Regions from separate parts of the Rhizobium gallicum bv. gallicum R602sp genome, predicted to be linked through region 2. Evidence: predicted binding sites of a transcription regulator. Region 2 holds the regulator's gene; each other region holds the start of a gene.

Region 1 (4,580 bases), on a different replicon from region 2:
GTGATCATGATAAGGCAGGATATCGAGAGCATGCTGGCAAAGGCGTTCGAGGTCATGGAAGAGCCGCGTCCTGCACCAACCGTTCACATGATCCGGCCGGAACTTATCAAACCCCGCACGGCGCTGGCCGGCCCGCTCGACGCATTGAAGGACATCGACTGAACGGGCCTTGGCCTTTGGCGTGTGGCCGGCGTCACGGCCACCTTTGCCGGTTTATGGTGCCGTCGGCCTGCTCTTCTTATCGATTTTTCCGGCCGTTACCGCCATTCTGCCAGGCTGGTGGGGCAGCTGCGGATGGTTCTTCCGTATCGGTGGAGCCATTCAGCATGCTCAGGATCGACGCGCCGGAAACCGGCTTTTGCCACCTGACGTGCCACTACTGCGCCCACTCACTTCACCGCGCGCGCTTTCCTTGCCATGATTGCCTTGCAACGTGTGGCCGTTCACCATGCCGATCGACAAACGCACTAGGTGAATGCGACCAGCAATAGGAACGCTGCTCCGGCCGCGATCAAACCCATACCCAGCCAGTTCCTCGTCAATCCCAGAAATCGAACCCCTTGGCTTCTAGGTTCCAGTGTCCGCCCGCTAAGGGATGATTGGTGAGGGTCGCTGAGAGGCCGTCGGCCGAGAGCCTCCCGACACAGGAGGAGTATGCCGCATATGATGAAAATAGCGCCAATCGAGATTGTCCACACAGTCTCCTCCTCTTGATCTCGCCTCATGAAGTACCAAACTTCCGTGGGGCATAACTGTTCCTCTTTGCGCTTCCGAGCATCAATCCGCTGCCGCCGCTCGGAGCTGACGAAGTCAGGGCTGGCGGCAGTCGGCGATTGGCCAAGGTCGTGTTGCTCGCTCGATCAGGAGGATATCAGAACCGTCGCAAGCTGACGGCAGAGCTTGCCCATCGCAATATGGAAAGGCACCTCGTGAGCTTCAGACCACCACGATCGTTCTCGGATCGGCCGAATTCCGCATTCAGCCCTTTGGAATACGAACTTGCCTCGGAGCGAGCCGATGCACTTGGTCGCCAAGGCCGCAAAGTCGAGGCAGCACTTGCAAAACTTGCCGCCTCGACAAAGAGCGATAATCGCACCGCTGATCGAGAAGGCCTCTTGAATGACGCCTCGGAGGCTGTTTGGGCATTGTTCATTCAGCGGGAGATCTGCGGACTCCGCAACGACCGGGACCTCGTCACACGCTATGGGATTCCTGGCGAGGTGCTTGCGAGGGTCGGGGCCATACGGCGATGAACTCATCAGGCTGCCCTCTATTCGACTGCAAAAGACATGTGCGTTCGCAGCACGCGACCGTCATTGCTGGAAAATATAGAGTGTCAGGGAAGCGCAAAGACCAACCATGGGCGCTGCGCAGAACTCGGCTGCAGGAAGTCGTCAATGAAACCACGCAAGGGCGGACCTCCCATGCCCATACAGGAAGCTTCAGCTGACGTCGCTCAGCGGCTGCCGCGGCGATGTATCGCCACGGCCTCCATTAAATATTGCGGGCCGCGAGAATCCAGTCTGCCGCTGCAGAGATATCGTCGACCGTTACAGTTGGCGAAGGCTGAAATCGTGTGTCGTCCCCGCGACGATACTTGCCTGTACGGACGAGCACTGCTTTGGAAAGTCCGGCCTGCAAGGCACCCGCGACGTCCGTTTCCGCGTCGTCGCCCACCATGACGGCCTTTGCTTTCGGACAGTTCATGCTGGCGAGCGCGGACAGGAAGAATTCGGGCGACGGCTTTCCCAGGATAGTGGCACGCCTCTGACTTGCGAACTCCAGCGCCGCGATAAATGCGCCCGCGTCGAGACTGAGTTTACCGTCAACATCCTGGAACGTCCGGTTTGGCGCGAGCCCCAGGAATTCCGCGCCCGTGACCAGCTCGCGAAATGCGGCATTCAGGGTCTGGTAATCGAAAGCCTCGCCGGCGTCGCCGACAACAAGAGCCTTCTGTGGCCCTCCTGCCAGGTCGTGGAAATCCAGCGCAAGATCGGGATGAACCAACAGGTATGGCGATCGATCGTGCTTATCGAGCCACTCGCGCGCGGCTTGCGCCGGGGTGAAGAGCTCATCGCTTGTGGCGTAAAGTCCAAGTCCTGCAAGTCGCTGCAAGAGCGCCTGCTTGTTCGAGCGTGTCGTATTGCTCACGAACCGGATGAGTAGGCCGGCTTCGCGCAAGCGCGCAACAGCATCGGTAGCGCCCGGTATGACTTCCTCGCCGTCATAGATAACGCCAGCGAGATCCAGAAGTACTCCGCTGATCATGGACGGAGAATGAACGTCGAAGCATCATGCGTCAAATTTAGGAATTCGCCGGAGATCTTATCGCGAATCCGTGGGCCGCAAGGAAGTCGCCGACCGGCCACTCAAACCACTGACTTTCGCGACCGACTTGCGCGTGCCGCCTCGTGGCCGACGGTGATATTTGCGTTCTATTTGCGGTAAGGGAAAACGCACGGAATGACGCGAGGATCGTCGTCTTTAAGGCACAGCGCGCTATCCTGACGCGTTCTTCACGCACGCCTGTATTTTGCTATATCGAGCTCATCAAGCGCACGGTCCTTCGAAGAGTTCGAGCTCTCCCGCAACGTATTACCTGGTGTAATCGCTCCGTCATGCTGCAGGAGGGGATGGCGCTACTATGGCTTCAAAATGCCGTCATGCTGGCATGAGATAAATGGCGATGCGTGGCATGATGGGGGCACATCGGAGAGAGATATGGGTACGTCAAAGGATGATCTCGATAAACCAGACTGGCTGGAAGCCGAATTGGCCGATACGCTCGACGAGGACTACGAACTCGAGCTCTCCGAACCGGCGCTGTCGGAAGAAATCCGCAAGATCTATCGCACGTCGCATCCGCCCCCGATGCCGCGTGTCGATTACTTCCGCGCTCTTCTGGCGCTGCAGGCCGAGCTGATCAAATTGCAGGACTGGGTCTCCTATCACAGGGAGAAGGTCGTCGTGATCTTCGAGGGACGCGACTCGGCCGGCAAGGGCGGCGTGATCAAGCGCATCACGCAGCGGCTCAACCCTCGCGTGGTGAGAGTGGTCGCGCTGCCGGCTCCTTCGGACCGCGAGAAAACCCAATGGTATTTCCAGCGTTACGTGCCACATCTGCCGGCCGGTGGCGAGATCGTGCTGTTCGATCGGTCCTGGTATAATCGGTCCGGCGTTGAGCGCGTCATGGGTTTTGCGACCGAAGACGAGGTGGAACAATTCTTCAACGATGTGCCCGAATTCGAGCGCATGCTGGTGCGCTCCGGCATCCGGCTGGTCAAATACTGGTTCTCGATCACTGACGAGGAACAGCAGATGCGTTTTTTGATGCGCATTCACGATCCCCTGAAGCAATGGAAGCTGTCGCCGATGGACTTGCAATCGCGCGTACGCTGGGAAGCCTATACCAAGGCAAAGGAAGAGACCTTCGCCCGCACGAATATCGCTGAGGCGCCCTGGTACATCGTCGAGGGCAACGACAAGAAGCGGGCCCGCCTCAACTGCATCGACCACCTGCTTAAGCAGATTCCCTACGAAGACGTGCCGCATGAGGACATCACGCTCCCAGAGCGCGTTTTTAACCCCGACTACGAACGCAAGGTCCTCCCGCCGGAGCTCTACGTGCCGCCAAAATACTGAGGCTTCCAGCACAATCCACACGACCACGGCAGCGTTATCGTCGCCAAGGGTTGTCACGTGAATCCGGGCACAATTCTGCCCACTGCTTCGGATCCGGCGGGATTACGGGCGTATTGCCAATAGGCGGTGCAGGCTTGACAAGATCTCCGTCGCCGATGGACGGCGGCTTTAGCACGCCGTTGCAATCGGACAATTTCGAGGTATCCAACCCATTCGTAGGTCCTGAATTGCCGTTCTCAAGGGCGCCCGCCCGGTTTTGATGCTGATCTGGCGCCTGGCAGCGATCCGACTGACTGGCGAGCGGTTGGGCAAACGCCAATCCGCACAAAAGTCCGACGGCACATGCGCCGGTACGCTTCGTGCCTTTGACGACATTTTCTTGAATGGAGAGCATGAACCCTCCTTCGTTCGCTGTCGGGGAAACACTTTGAAATATCGAATGTTCCAAATGAGTTCCCGCGGGCGGTCAATCGACGCGAATCGCCCGATTTTGTGCTCGATGGTTTTGTCGCTGCCAACAACGAAGCGCATATGCTGGCGTGACTTAATTGACGGCCACGTCCTGGATACAGTCTCCCATCGACGTCGAGCGAGAGACGGATTCACTATTCGATTGACACCATAAAAGCCGCCGTTCAGGTTCGGCTCCGATGAAACCGAGCTCTACCCCCACGTATTGAAAACCCTGAGAAGGCCAAGACATGACCATCACTCTTTCCGGCAAGACTGTTCTGATCACAGCGGCAGCGCAAGGCATCGGCCGTGCCAGCGCAATCGCTTTTCAGCAGGCCGGCGCCAAGGTTCACGCGACGGATATCAATGCGAATGCGCTGGCAACGCTTGCCGCCGACACCGGGGTGTCGACGCACGAGCTAAACGTGCTCGACGAGGGGGCGGTTAAGGCATTGGTCGCTGAAATTGGCGCGGTCGATGTGCTC
Region 2 (4,580 bases):
ACGGGCTACGGCCTTTACCGCCAGATTGTCGAACTGAGGCATGACTGCGTGGTGGTCGCGCCGTCCCTGGTGACCAAGCGGCCGGGCGACGGGGTGAAGACCAACCGCCGGGATGCCGTGAGCCTGACCCGTCTGCACCGGGCGGGCGAGCTGACCGCGGTCTGGGTTCCGGATGAAGGCCATGAGGCGATCCGCGAGCTGGTTCGGGCTCGCGAGGCGGCCAACGACGCGTTGAAGTTGTCCAACCTGATCCAGATCAGAAGTCGCCGAGCGCGTAGCCGGCGCCACGCACCGTCCGGATCACCTTATCGGCCTTTCCGAAACTGATGCCTTTCCGAAGACGCCCGATGTGTACGTCGACAGCGCGCTCATCGACACTGGCATCGTTACCCCACAGCGATGCCCTCAATTCCGATCGGGAGTGGACGCGGCCGGGAGATTTCATCAGAAACTCGAGCAGCCTGAACTCGGTGGGGCCGAGCTTGACTTCCTTCTTCTGCCTGTGAACCCGGCGGGCGTTTTTATCGAGCGTCAGATCCCCGACCTTCAGCGTGCTCTCCAGCAGCGCTGGATTGAGCCGCCGCAGGAGGTTCCGCAAGCGGATGAGGAGTTCCAGGTGGGAGACTGCCTTTATGAGGCAGTCGTCGGCTCCGGCGGAGAGGACAGCCAACCTGTCCTGCTCAACGGCCGAGTCCAAAAGCACCACGATCGGAAGGCGGGCGGTCGCTCCAGTCGTCCGGAACTGGCGGCATGTCGAAATTGCAATCGAACCAGGAGCCGGCGCACCGAATATCACCGCATCAGGCAGCCGCGAAGCCACGAGCTCGACCAGCGACGCATGCGGGTGAAGACAGTTCACCAAATATCCTTCTGTCTCCAGAGCATGCTTCAGTGTCGCGAGCAGATCTTCGTCCTGCTCGACAACAAGTATCCGCACCGACATCTTCTCCGGCCTCCCTGCTATGCTTCCATCGAATATCCTGCACCGCGGACGGTGCGGATGACGTCCTGCATGTTGGAGAAGTTAAGCGCCTTGCGCAGGCGACCGACATGAACGTCTACGGTGCGCTCGTCGACATAAATGTCGTGGCCCCAGACACCGTCCAGAAGCTGCGAACGTGAGAAGACGCGGCCGGGCGACGACATCAGGAATTCAAGGAGACGGAATTCGGTCGGGCCGAGACGGACTTCACGGCTCTTGCGGTGAACACGATGCGTTTCGCGGTCGAGTTCGATATCGCCGCATTTCAGCACCGTGGAAAGCACCTCGGGCTTGGCGCGGCGCAGCATCGCCTTGACGCGGGCAACGAGTTCGGGCGTGGAGAAAGGCTTGACCACGTAGTCGTCGGCGCCGGTGGAAAGGCCGCGCACACGCTCGCTTTCCTCGCCGCGCGCCGTTAGCATGATGATCGGCAGACGCTCCGTTTCCGGGCGCATGCGCAGGCGGCGGCAAAGCTCTATGCCTGACACGCCCGGCAGCATCCAATCGAGGATCAGAATATCCGGTGTGCGCTCCTGAAGCCTGATTTCGGCCTCGTCGCCGCGCAGGATGGTGTCGACCTCGAAACCTTCGGCCTCAAGGTTATAGCGAAGAAGCACGCTCAGTGCTTCTTCGTCTTCTACGACTGCAACTCTCGGGATCATTCGGTTCTGTCTCCTGAGGGCCGGTTGGGAATTGTCATTCCGTGACCGCGCCGACGGTGTTGGCAGTATCGTCCTTCGGACGTTCGCCTTCCGGCTGAGTGCCGGTCGCCATGTAATAGATCGTTTCGGCAATGTTGGTGGCATGGTCGCCGATGCGCTCGATGTTCTTGGCGCAGAAGAGAAGATGCGTGCAACTTGTGATGTTGCGCGGATCTTCCATCATGTAGGTCAGCATCTCCCGAAACAGCGAGGTGTACATCGCGTCGATTTCCTCGTCGCGCTCGCGGATCGACTTCGCCTTGTCGGCGGATCTCGAGGCGTAGACGTCGAGGACTTCCTTGAGCTGGACCAGCGCCAGTTCGGAAAGATGCTCAAGACCGCGGGCGAGCTTGCGCGGAACGCCGGTGCTCTGCACCGCGATGACACGCTTGGCGGTGTTCTTGCCGAGATCACCGACGCGCTCGAGATCGGCCGCGATGCGGATCGAGCCCATGATCTCGCGAAGGTCGGAGGCCATCGGCTGGCGGCGGGCGATCGTGACAACCGCCTTGTCGCCGATCTCGCGTTCGGCGTGATCCATGATCACGTCGTCGGAGATGACCTTCTGCGCCAAGCCCGCGTCGCCGTGGACAAGTGCGCGGACGGCGTCCGACACCATCTGCTCGGCAAGCCCGCCCATTTCCGAGATGCGGCGGGACAAGAACTTCAGATCGTCGTCGTAGGCAGAATAGATATGGGTCGATGCCATGGGGAACGTCCTTGATTGTCTCTACGGTTTCCGACGCCAACAATCAGCCGAAGCGGCCCATGATGTAATCCTGGGTGCGCGGGTCGTCCGGGTTGGTGAACATCTTGTCGGTGTCGTTCTCCTCGACGAGATTGCCGAGGTGGAACATGGCGGTGCGCTGCGAAACGCGGGCCGCCTGCTGCATCGAGTGCGTTACGATGACGATGCTGTAGTTCTCGCGAAGCTCGTGGATCAGTTCCTCGACCTTTGCGGTCGCGATCGGATCGAGTGCCGAGCAGGGTTCGTCCATCAGGATGACTTCCGGGCTGACGGCGACGGCGCGGGCGATGCACAGGCGCTGCTGCTGGCCGCCCGACAGACCGGTGCCGGATTCCTGCAGGCGGTCCTTGACCTCGTTCCAGAGGCCGGCCTTATGGAGGCTGCTTTCGACGATCTGATCAAGGTCAGCCTTCGACCGCGCAATGCCATGGATGCGCGGGCCGTAAGAAATGTTCTCGTAGATCGACTTCGGGAACGGGTTCGGCTTCTGGAAGACCATGCCGACGCGCGCACGGAGTTCCACGACATCGATGTCCGGATCGTAGATGTCCTCGTCGTCCAGCTTGATTTCGCCCGTGACGCGGCAATTGTCGATCGTGTCGTTCATGCGGTTCAAGCAACGCAGGAAGGTAGACTTGCCGCAGCCCGACGGGCCGATAAGTGCGGTAACGGTGTTTTCGCGGACGTTCAGGTTCACGTCGAAAAGCGCACGCTTTTCACCATAGTAAACGGACACTGTCCTGCCGACCATCTTGTAGGCGGTCGCGTTCATTTTCTGCTCCAGGGCCTTCTCAACTGCTGTCTCGGTCAACATGTTCATGATCCTTACTCCGTTACCAGCGGCGCTCAAAGCGCTGCCTGAGGAAGATGGCGATTGCGTTCATCAGAATGAGGAATCCCAGAAGCACCAGGATCGCTGCAGAGGTCCGCGATACGAAGCCGCGCTCCGGGCTGTCCGCCCACATGTAGATCTGGCTGGGAAGCGCCGTCGACGCCGCGAAAATTCCGTCCGGGGGGCTCGTGATGAAGGCATTCATGCCGATGAGCAGCAGCGGTGCCGTTTCGCCAAGAGCTCGGGCGAGCGAGATGATCGCGCCGGTCATGACAGTCGGCATGGCGAGCGACAGCACGTGGTGGAAGATCATCTCGTGCTTGGAGGCGCCGACCCCGAGAGCTGCCTCGCGGATCGAGGAGGGCACCGCCTTCAGCGACACGCGCGTGACGATAATGAGCGTCGGCAACGTCATCAACGAGAGAACGAGACCGCCGACGAGCGGAGACGACCGCGGCAGGCCGAAGCCGTTCAGGAACACGGCGAGCCCGAGGAGACCGAAGACCACCGACGGGACCGCCGCAAGGTTGTTGATGTTGATCTCGATGAGGTCTGTGAAACGGTTCTTGGGAGCGAACTCTTCCAGGTAGATCGCCGCCGCGATGCCGATCGGGAAGCTGATCGCGAAGCAGACGAGCAGCGACCAGAACGACCCCGAGATCGCGCCTGCCAAGCCAGCCAGTTCCGGGAAACGGCTGTCGGCGTTGAGGAAGAGCGCCCAGTTGAACGGGCTGGAGATCACACCCTTTGATACGAGCTGGTCCAGCATGCCGATCTGCTCGTCGCTGATGCGCCGCTGGCTCTCGGGCGTGTCCCGGCTGATCTCGCCCTTGACGAACTGGTCGGCCTGATCAGATAGCGGAATGACGAAGCTGCTCGAACCCTTGAGGCGTGCGGGATCCTTGATGACTGCATCGCGGACGAGGAACGGTGCCGACGATGTGAACAGGTCGAAGTAGGCCTTCTCCTGCCTGCGTGGCAGGTCCCCAATCTGGGTGCGCAGCGTATCGCGAACGGCGCCGCGCCAGTCCGCCTTCATCAGGTCGCTCGTATCGAGTTCCGCCTTGCTGAGGTCGATGCTGACGGTGGCGACCGTCTGGGTGAATGCCTTGTACCCGGTGAATGTCAGCGAGCCGACGAGGAAGGCGAGGAAGCCAAGCGCGAAGACGATCGCGATCAGCCCATAGGCCCGTAGACGACGTTCGGCTGCATAACGGGCCTTTCGACGCGCCTTCATTTCATCCGAATGCCAGTTGAAGCGCGTTCCGGCGACTGCGGTCGTGGACATCAGTATTTCTCCCGGTACTTGCGCACGGT
Region 3 (4,580 bases), 1.8 Mb from region 2:
CCGCATCATTGCGGTAATAGAACTCGATGCGTATCGGCTCGCCAGAGGCGCAATCGGTGATGTCGGGGAGATCGGCAACCGTTTCTTCAGCGGTGAAGGAATCCTGGAAGGCATTGCTGACGACGATCTTCGGCGCCTTCGGCCCAGCCAGCGCTTCGAAACGATCGTCCCAGCGGGCGGTGATGGCGCGGATCGCTTCCTCGAGCTTCGATTGCGGGATGCGCGGCGTTTTGCCGCCGGACCGGCCGATGATGAAGTGTACGCGCGCAACCCGCCCTTCGGGGAAGGCCGGGTAATAGGCAGAGACCCGGCCGTCATAGACGGTCTTCAGATAGTTGCCGATCTTTTCGCGAACGATGGAATCGTACTCCTCGCGTGGTACATAGACGATGACCGAGACAAAACGGTCGAAATGATCGATGCGCGGCAGAACGCGGACGCGCGGCCGTTCCACAAGGTCATTGATCTGTTCGGCGAAATTCGCGAGCAGCGTCGTGTCGATCTGGAAAAGATCGTCGCGTGGATAAGATTCCAGCGTGTTGTACAACATTCGGCCGGAATGGCTCATGGGATCGAAGCCGAAATGATCTGTCACTTTGGCAACTTTGGAACGGATGAGCGGAATTTCCGAAGCCGAAGACGTATAGGCCGTAGAGGTAAAGAGGCCGACGATGCGCAATTCACCGGTGACGTTGCCGTCCTTGTCGAATCGCTTGACGCCGACATAATCCATATAGGCGCGGCGGTGGACGACGGATTTCACATTCGCCTTGGTGACGATCAGGAAATCCGGACCATCGAGAAAGGCGAGGATTTCCGGCGTTGTCGTTACGGCATCCTTGCCGGTGCGCAGCACCAAGACATCCGGATCGGAAAGAATGCCGAGGCCAGCGCCTTTGTCACGCTCGACCTTCGCTTCGCTCCCGTTGCTGGAATAGACATATTCACGCATGCCAAGGAAGGTGAAGTTTTCATCGCGTAGCCAGGTGAGGAAAGCCAGTGCTTCGTCCCGGTCGGCCTTCTTGCGGCTGGCGCTGTAGCTGCCCAATTCGGCAATCACGGTGTCGAGCTTGGAAAGCATAGGCTTCCAGTCGGAAACAGCCTGGCGGACCTGCTCCAGCACGATCATGATGCGCTTTCGAAGGTCGCCGGATTGCGCCGTAGTCAACGGCGAAATGTGAATCTGGATATGGCTGACACGTTTTGCCGGATCGCTCGGCTCTTCGGCTGAATAAAGTACCGGCGTCTTGCCATGCTCCACCACCAGGATCGGATGCACCGCCATATAGAGATCGCGATAGGTGCTTGTGATCTCGCTCATAACCGACTCGTAGAGGAACGGCTTATTCTGATCGGTAACCGTCAGGACCGAGACCGCAACGCCATCGGGTTCGACATCGGCCAGCGTTTCGATCGTAACGCGCGGGACCTTGCCGTCCCAGCCAGCGAGCTCCTTAGCAGAATGAACGGCCGAAAGCGCCAGCATCTCCGGTGTGTAGTGATCGAGGTCGTCTCCGCTCGCCCGGCCGAAGAGGATTTCCGGATCGAGATACTGCTCTTTGGCTGCAGCAGCGATCTTCTTTGCGCTTTCGATCAGCTTTTCCCGTCGCGGATGGTTTTTGGCAGCCATTGAAGACATTCCCCCGATTTGTGTGATTTGCCGCAAGTTAGCAGAAGAATTATCGAAAAAACCCCTAAAAGAGGCTCCACCTTCGCAGTTTTTGTGGGTTTTTGACCTTGTTTCAGTAGAATTTCAGGGGATTCTCCAATTATGGGAAAGCCCAGGCCGGTCTTGGATTTTCTCAGCTCGCCGAGATTTCCACGCATGGATGAAGAATGGTTGACAGGCGCGCGGCAAAAGGACGATCAACAGCGCATCGAATTCAGGGTTTAAATGACTATGCCGGATAATAGTGCTGCAGGAACGGTGATCGTCATCTCCAGCCATGTCGTTCGCGGTTCGGTCGGCAATCGTGCCGCTGTCTTCGCGCTTGAGACGCTCGGCCATCAGGTCTGGGCACTGCCGACGATCATTTTGCCTTGGCATCCCGGTCATGGCCGTTCGACCCGGCTCACTTTTGCGGAGGCCGATTTCGATGCCGCCATCGATGATCTCATCCGTGCACCGTGGGTTGGAGAAGTGAAGGCAGTCTTGTCTGGTTATTTCGGAAACGCTGCCCAGGCTAGTTCTGTTGCCCGTTTGGTCAGTGCATTGCGTGAAAAGAACTCCGAGCTGCTTTATGTCTGCGATCCGGTGATGGGCGATCTGGGAGGTCTCTATGTGCCCGAAGCGACGGCGGAGGCGATCCGCGACCATCTGATCCCGCTTGCGTCTTTGGCGACACCCAACCGCTATGAGCTGGCCTGGATGGTGGGCGCACCATTGGAGGACAATACAGCTGTTATGGAGGCTGCTTTGTCACTCGGTCCTTCCCGCATGCTTGTCACCTCCGCTATTGCGATGATGGCTGGGGGCACCGGAAATCTCTATCTTTCCGGCCGCCATGCTCTGCTTGCCGAGCATCGTGTCGTCGACAAGCCGCCGAATGGACTGGGCGACCTGCTGGCGGCCGTCTTCCTCTCGCGGCTCCTATCCGGGATGGACGACGAAAAGGCGCTGCAGCTTGCAACAGCCAGCGTCTTTGAAGTGCTGGTGCGTGCGGTCAAACGCGGCAGCGATGAGCTTACGCTCGCAAGCGATGCATCAAGCCTGTCGACACCGATGGCCATGGTGCAGATGCGCCGCCTCATGCACCCCGCCCAACGGAAGAAGAGTTAGCGGGCGCCCGTTTGCGCATTTCGCGTGCGCAGCAGTTGATCTTGCCGCGTCTGCGCGCTAATCGACAGTCATGCAGTGTTTTCCAACTTCACTTCTGGACGGCTATCGCAACTTCATGAACGGGCGGTACGCCGACGCCCGCGACCGCTATAAGATGCTGGCTGAAAACGGGCAAAGTCCGAATACGCTGGTGATTGCCTGTTCGGACTCGCGCGCAGCACCGGAACTTATCTTCGACGCTGGCCCCGGTGAGCTTTTCGTCATCCGTAATGTTGCCAACATGGTACCACCTTACGAGCCGGATGGCCATTTTCACTCGACATCTGCCGCTTTGGAATTCGCCGTACAGGTCTTGAAGGTTTCCGACATCGTCGTCATGGGCCATGGCCGCTGCGGCGGTATCCGCGCAGCGCTTGATCCCAATTCCGAACCGCTGTCGCCTGGTGATTTCATTGGCCGCTGGATGTCGCTCGTCCGGCCCGCTGCCGAGCAGATCCAAAGCAATGACGTAATGACTGCCGCTGAGCGCCAGACGGCGCTCGAGCGCGTCTCGATCCGCAACTCGCTCAATAACCTCAGAAGTTTTCCGGATATCAAGGCGCTTGAAGAGGCGGGGAAGATCGCCCTGCATGGGGCGTGGTTCGATATCTCGACCGGTGAACTATGGGTGATGGACGCGGAAACGCTCGATTTTATCCGCCCGGAAGTATAACCTTCGCGGGCGGGAAGCTCACTGGCCGTCGATCTGCTGGCCGATATAAGCGATTGCCTGTTGGTAGACCGTTGCGGCGTTCCAGCCTGCGATTGCTGCAAAGTTCGCTTCGCCTGGCTGATAACCGGCGCCGGGCTGCCAGCCATGGCCCCTAAGGAAGTTTGCCGTCGAAGCCAGGGCATCAGCGCGCGAGCCAACCATGTCGACGCGGCCGTTGCCGTCGCCGTCGGCTCCGAAACGGACCACATTGCGCGGCAGGAACTGCGTCTGGCCGATTTCGCCATGTGCCGCGCCGCGAGCCTGCGGGTTCAGATAGCCTTCGGAAACAAGTTGCAGAGCGGCGTAAAGCTGATCGGTGAAATAATCCGAGCGGCGGCAGTCGTAAGCGAGCGTCGAAACGGCAGATAGGGTATGCTGATTGCCCATATAACTGCCGAAGCCGGTCTCCATTCCCCAGATCGCAATAAGCGGACCGGCCGGAACGCCGTAGCGGCCTTCGATCGAGGCAAAGAGTCCCTGATTGGCGCGTTTCATGCTTCTGCCGCGGGAGATGATCGTTGCGCCGCCCCGCTTCTTCATGAATGCGTCGAAGGACAGCTTGAAGCTCTTTTGGCCACGGTCGGCTGCGATTGTCGATTTATTATAGCTTACATTGGCGAAGGCCCGGTTTAGCACCGATGGGCTGACGCCGCTGGCGGCCGCTTCCTGCTTGAAGTCTGCAACCCAGGCTTGGAAACCCGCGCTGTTGTTGCCGCACTGGGCAGCCTTTGCTGCTGCCGGAAGAGCTTGGAGTACGCTCGCCGCAGCGACGACCGCCACAAAGAATTTTGTCATGCTCATAAGAAACCCCGATCTCCATCTGCACAAGCTTGGCGCCGCGCAAGAATGCCAGCAGCAGATAATTTTGTCACGATCACCCTTCGGTGGGCCTTGCAACCTGATGGCCGTCGGCCAGCTTTCGTAGGAGCCCCGCATAATCAGGTGATATGCGGGGCTGATAGTAAAGTATGGTTAATTATTGGTGTCAGGCGGCCTTCTTGCGTGGCTTGATCAGCCCGCGGTTGACGAGGAGCTCCGCAATCTGGATTG
Region 4 (4,580 bases), on a different replicon from region 2:
TGCCCCGCTTTCAGTGCCGTATTTGCCAGGAGCAAAAGCCGTTGCGAGGCCGCCGGTGACAGGCGGGTGGAGACTGAGGACGAGGTCATGAAGAATTCTTATCGAAAGGATGCGCAAATCGTTTGGCCAAAGCTTTCGCAGAAGTGCATGAAGTTTTTGTGACGCGAGAGGGCATGGGATGCAGACAAAATTGTGTTCCGGCGGCCAACAATAGCCGGGACGACGGACTCGTCCCGGCTAACAAAGGCTGTGTCAACGCGCCGTCTCAGATGCCGATCTTGCCGCCGCCGATCTTAGTGATGGCAAGTACAGACGGACGCACTGGCATGTCATCCTTGAAGTCTGGCCACCTGGTGGAAAGATCTTCGTAATAGGATGGGCGGCCATGGCCCGCCCAGTCATCACCGCCGTCCCCGGGATGCTGCACGGCGACGAAAGCCGTTTCGTCATCCGGGGCAAAGAGCGGACCACAGAGCTCGGCACCGACCGGGACGCGGAAGAACAGGCGAGAGGTGGCGCGGGCGTCACCCTCGGTGTCGACAGCCCAAAGGCCGTCAGTGCGGCCGGTGGCCTTGTTGTTATTGCCGTCCGTTGCGACCCAAAGACGGCCGGCCGAATCGACGGCGCAGTTGTCCGGCATGCCGAACCAGCCGTTCTTGGAAGTTTCGGTCGAGAACGTCGCGCCGACTTCGGCAACCGCAGGATCGCCGCACTTTAAGAGAACTTCCCATTTGCCTGAAGTTGCGGAGTAATCGCCGCCATCCTCGGTGATCTCGATGATGTGACCGAAGGCGTTGTCGGGTCGGGGATTTGCGGCGTCCACCTGATCGGCCTTGCGCTTGCTGTTGTTGGTCAGCATGACATAAACCTTGCCGTTGACGGCGTTCGGTTCGATGTCTTCCGGCCGGTCCATTTTCGTTGCGCCGATAATGTCGGCGGCGCGACGCGTCTCGATGAGAACGTCGGCCTGGCTGGCAAAACCGTTTTCGGCTGTCAGCGGTCCCTGGCCGAAGATGAGCGGTAGCCACTGCAACGTACCGTCCTCGGCAAATTTGGCCACGTAAAGCGTGCCCTCATCGAGGAGATCAAGATTGGCGGCACGGTCGTTCGCATTGAACGTTCCCGACGACACGAACTTATAGACATAGTCGAAGCGTTCATCGTCGCCGAGATAGAAGACAACACGGCCGTCCTTGCTGACGATCGATGCCGCTCCCTCATGCTTGGTACGGCCAAGAGCGGTGCGCTTCTTCGGGATCGCGGTCGGATCCATGACGTCGACTTCGACGATCCAGCCAAAGCGATTCGGTTCGTTCGGTTCCTTGGAGAGGTCGAAGCGGTCGTAATAATTGGCCCAGTCGTATCCGCCTTCCGGCACGCCGTAGCGCTTGTAATTGGCGGCTTCCTTATGGCCTTCCGGCAGTTCGCCGGAGAAATAGCCGTGGAAATTCTCTTCAGCCATGATGTAGGTTCCCCAGGGGGTCACACCGCCAGCACAGTTGTTGAGCGTGCCGATGACGCGCGTGCCGGTGGCGTCGGCTGAGGTCTTGACCCGATCATGACCGGCGGCCGGGCCGGTAAGCTGCATTTCCGTGGTAGAGGTGATGCGGCGGTTGTAGCGGCCTTCCGGGACGACCTGCCACTTTCCGTCGACCTTGCGGATCTCGACGATCGTGCCGCCATGCGCGGCCATTTCGACGTCGACCTGTTCCTTGCTGAGCTTGCTCTGGGAGATCTTCCCGTCGACGATCTTGACGATACCGGGAAACATCAGGTGCGGGTTCGTATATTCGTGATTTACGACAAGCAGCCCGTGGGTCGAAGAACCTTCAAGCGGGATGAAGCCGACATAGTCGTTGTTGTACCCGAATTGCCGGCGCTGCGCTTCTGCCGTCTGCTTGGTCGGGTCGAAGGCCGGTGCGTCCGGGAAGAGCGCGTCACCCCAACGCAAAAGGACGTCGGCGTTGTACCCTTCGGCGACGTGATGATTGGCATCCACGCCGGCCTCGACTTCCGGGAAGGAGAAGGCCGAAGCGCCATTCGCGCGCGCCTTTTCCGCTGTCATCAACGCCACAGGGCTGACGGTCGCGGTAATGGCGGCAACTGCAAGCGAACCCTGGAGGAAACTACGGCGCGAAAAGCGCTTGCTGATGATTTCGCCCATGGTCGGATTGAGGCTTGAATTGTGGCCTTCGCCATCTGCGTCTTCAAGTTGCGTCGTGGGGAATATCTTTTGAGAAAGATGTTCGTTCATGGGACTGGCTCCAAAGTTGAGAACGGCCCCCTAGTTTTGGAGCCATTCTAAACTTAGGGCTGGGATATTACGGAAATGCGACAGTTGTCTTACCGCTCGCTCGTAACCGGTCGCGGTCGGTTGGATTTAGTGCCGCGTCATTTTATGCCAGTTCTGGACATCCTTCGCCGTGATCCAGATGCGGCCATCGAAGGCGATCTCGCCATGATCGAATTTCCGGCTTGCAATAAGTTCGAGTACGCTCAGATCCTGCGGCAGCCACCGTGGGTCAGGCGCAGCCTGAACGCCAGCAAGCGCATCTTTCGTCACACACACGGCTTGATGCGTGTCTTCGGCCTTCATGACGATAAGCGCATCGTTGCCGATCAGATTGAACGTATCCGGTAAAGCGATAAGCTGCATTTGCAAACTCCTTGGAGAAGATATCCAGCCCAAGCGCCGCGTGCCTGAAGCTTCAAAGCCTACGCGACATGCTGCCTTGCTATCGCGGAAAAGCAGCGCCCTATTAATAGGCCGGCATGGTTAACGAAAGGTTGCCGGCTCGAAGCCCGTAGGCTGCCAACAGGGCCAAATTTCGTCGGCAATCTCCCTTATCCACAGCAGGATTTGCAGGCCGGGGCTTGATTTTCTCGAACGCCGAGACTGAGATAGTGGGTGAAAATATCGTCCGCAAGGCATGCGCGGCCACGTCCCGTTCCTGCACATCGGCCATTCAGATGCGTCCGCTGTAAAGCGGTCCTTAATTTAGACCGAAAGAAAGTTTTTTAACGGGAACACGCCGATCGCATGGGATGATAACAATAGCATCGAACTGAGAATCAAATGTTGAATGGCCTGCACGAAGGCTCCCGCTTCGTGTCGGTGATACAACCGCGGAGCGCTGCATGACGAACGAAAAATCCGGCCCACCACGGGCTTTCCTTGTGGCGGTGCTTTTTTCCCTCAAGCGCGCTTTCCTGGGTGTCGGAGCCACGAGCTGCATTGTCAACATATTAGCGCTCACTGGCTCATTCTTCATGTTGCAAGTCTATGACCGGGTGATTCCGGGCCGAAGCCTGCCGACACTTGCCGGGCTTGCGATCATCGCAGCAACGCTCTTCATCTTCCAGGGATTGCTCGATTTTATCCGCTCGATGCTCTTGATGCGCGCCGGAGCCGCTGTCGACGAGCGTTTGGGCGGCGACGTCTACAACTCCCTGATCCTATTGCCCTCGCGGATGCGAATGCCGGGTGACGGTCTGCAGTCGATCCGCGATCTCGATACCGTACGCGGTTTTCTCTCAGGCCCCGGGCCAACGGCGCTGTTCGATATGCCGTGGATGCTTTTTTACATCGGTCTGTGCTTTCTCTTTCACTTCTGGATCGGTGTCACGGCGCTCGCCGGTGCGGTGATGTTGATAGGCCTTACAGCACTCGCCGAATTCAAGTCCCGCAAACCGGCAAAAATTGCCGCAGAGCTTTCCGCGCGGCGACTGAATCTTGCCGAAGCGACACGGCGGAACTCCGAAGCCGTGTTGGCCATGGGGTTCGGGTCGTTGCTGGCCACCAAATGGACCGAGGTTAACAACCGGTATCTTGCCAATCATATCTCGGCGACGACCGTCACGACCGGTCTGATGTCGATCTCAAAAGTCCTTCGGATGATGCTGCAATCCGGTGTGCTTGCGGTCGGCGCCATCCTGGTCGTCAGGCAAGAGGCGACGCCCGGCATCATGATCGCAAGTTCCATCCTCGTCAGCAGGGCGTTGGCACCTGTGGAGCTTGCAATCGGACAATGGAAGGGCTTTGTCGCCGCCCGGCAAAGCTGGAGCAGACTGACGAAGCATCTGGAATTGCTGCCGGCCGAGGAGCGGCACGTCGATCTGCCTGCACCGACCGCGAATCTGTCCGTGGAAGCGCTTCATATTGCCGTTCCTGGTACCCGGACGATGGTACTGCGCGGTATCTCGTTCAAGGCAGAGGCCGGAGACGCCGTCGGCGTCATCGGGCCGAGCGCATCTGGAAAATCGTCGCTTGCCCGCGGACTCGTCGGTCTTTGGAAACCTATCGGCGGCGCGGTGCGTCTCGACAAGGCGTCCCTTGATCAGTGGGACCCGTCATCGCTCGGCCGGTCGATCGGCTATCTGCCGCAGGAAGTGTCGCTTTTCGAAGGCTCCATTGCCGAAAATATCGCGCGTTTCGACAGAAGTGCCCCGTCCGAGAAAATCATTGCAGCGGCAAGAGCTGCGGGCGTCTATGAGATGATCGTGCAGTTTCCCGAGGGCTTCGATACCCAGATCGGCGAGAACGGATCGATGCTTTCGGCCGGGCAGCGTCAGCGCATTGG

Evidence for each region. Region 2 encodes PhoB, which activates phosphate uptake and scavenging genes when phosphate is short. Its sites were predicted from a motif close to TGTCATNNANCTGTCAT; they were not measured.
Region 1: the regulator PhoB is predicted to act here: its motif matches at 2,604-2,620, upstream of ppk2 (polyphosphate kinase 2).
Region 3: the regulator PhoB is predicted to act here: its motif matches at 1,830-1,846, upstream of RGR602_RS19985 (NAD-glutamate dehydrogenase).
Region 4: the regulator PhoB is predicted to act here: its motif matches at 2,321-2,337, upstream of RGR602_RS28975 (PhoX family protein).

What each region holds. Positions count from the first base shown of each region.
Region 1 is NZ_CP006880.1:1,308,068-1,312,647, reverse strand. It holds gene RGR602_RS29345 (LacI family DNA-binding transcriptional regulator) at 1-162, shown strand, start outside; gene RGR602_RS38940 (DUF6665 family protein) at 930-1,253, shown strand; gene RGR602_RS29330 (TIGR01458 family HAD-type hydrolase) at 1,495-2,268, opposite strand; gene ppk2 (polyphosphate kinase 2) at 2,722-3,642, shown strand; gene RGR602_RS29320 (SDR family oxidoreductase) at 4,344-4,580, shown strand, end outside.
Region 2 is NZ_CP006877.1:2,259,618-2,264,197, forward strand. It holds partial or broken gene RGR602_RS35130 (IS110 family transposase) at 1-240, shown strand, start outside; gene RGR602_RS11290 (winged helix-turn-helix domain-containing protein) at 257-943, opposite strand; gene phoB (phosphate regulon transcriptional regulator PhoB) at 961-1,644, opposite strand; gene phoU (phosphate signaling complex protein PhoU) at 1,679-2,392, opposite strand; gene pstB (phosphate ABC transporter ATP-binding protein PstB) at 2,436-3,251, opposite strand; gene pstA (phosphate ABC transporter permease PstA) at 3,265-4,551, opposite strand; gene pstC (phosphate ABC transporter permease subunit PstC) at 4,551-4,580, opposite strand, start outside.
Region 3 is NZ_CP006877.1:4,096,372-4,100,951, reverse strand. It holds gene RGR602_RS19985 (NAD-glutamate dehydrogenase) at 1-1,630, opposite strand, end outside; gene pdxY (pyridoxal kinase PdxY) at 1,901-2,779, shown strand; gene RGR602_RS19975 (carbonic anhydrase) at 2,850-3,491, shown strand; gene RGR602_RS19970 (lytic murein transglycosylase) at 3,510-4,331, opposite strand; gene RGR602_RS19965 (aspartate-semialdehyde dehydrogenase) at 4,516-4,580, opposite strand, start outside.
Region 4 is NZ_CP006880.1:1,231,678-1,236,257, reverse strand. It holds gene RGR602_RS28980 (inositol monophosphatase family protein) at 1-89, opposite strand, end outside; gene RGR602_RS28975 (PhoX family protein) at 266-2,254, opposite strand; gene RGR602_RS28970 (hypothetical protein) at 2,381-2,656, opposite strand; gene RGR602_RS28965 (type I secretion system permease/ATPase) at 3,139-4,580, shown strand, end outside.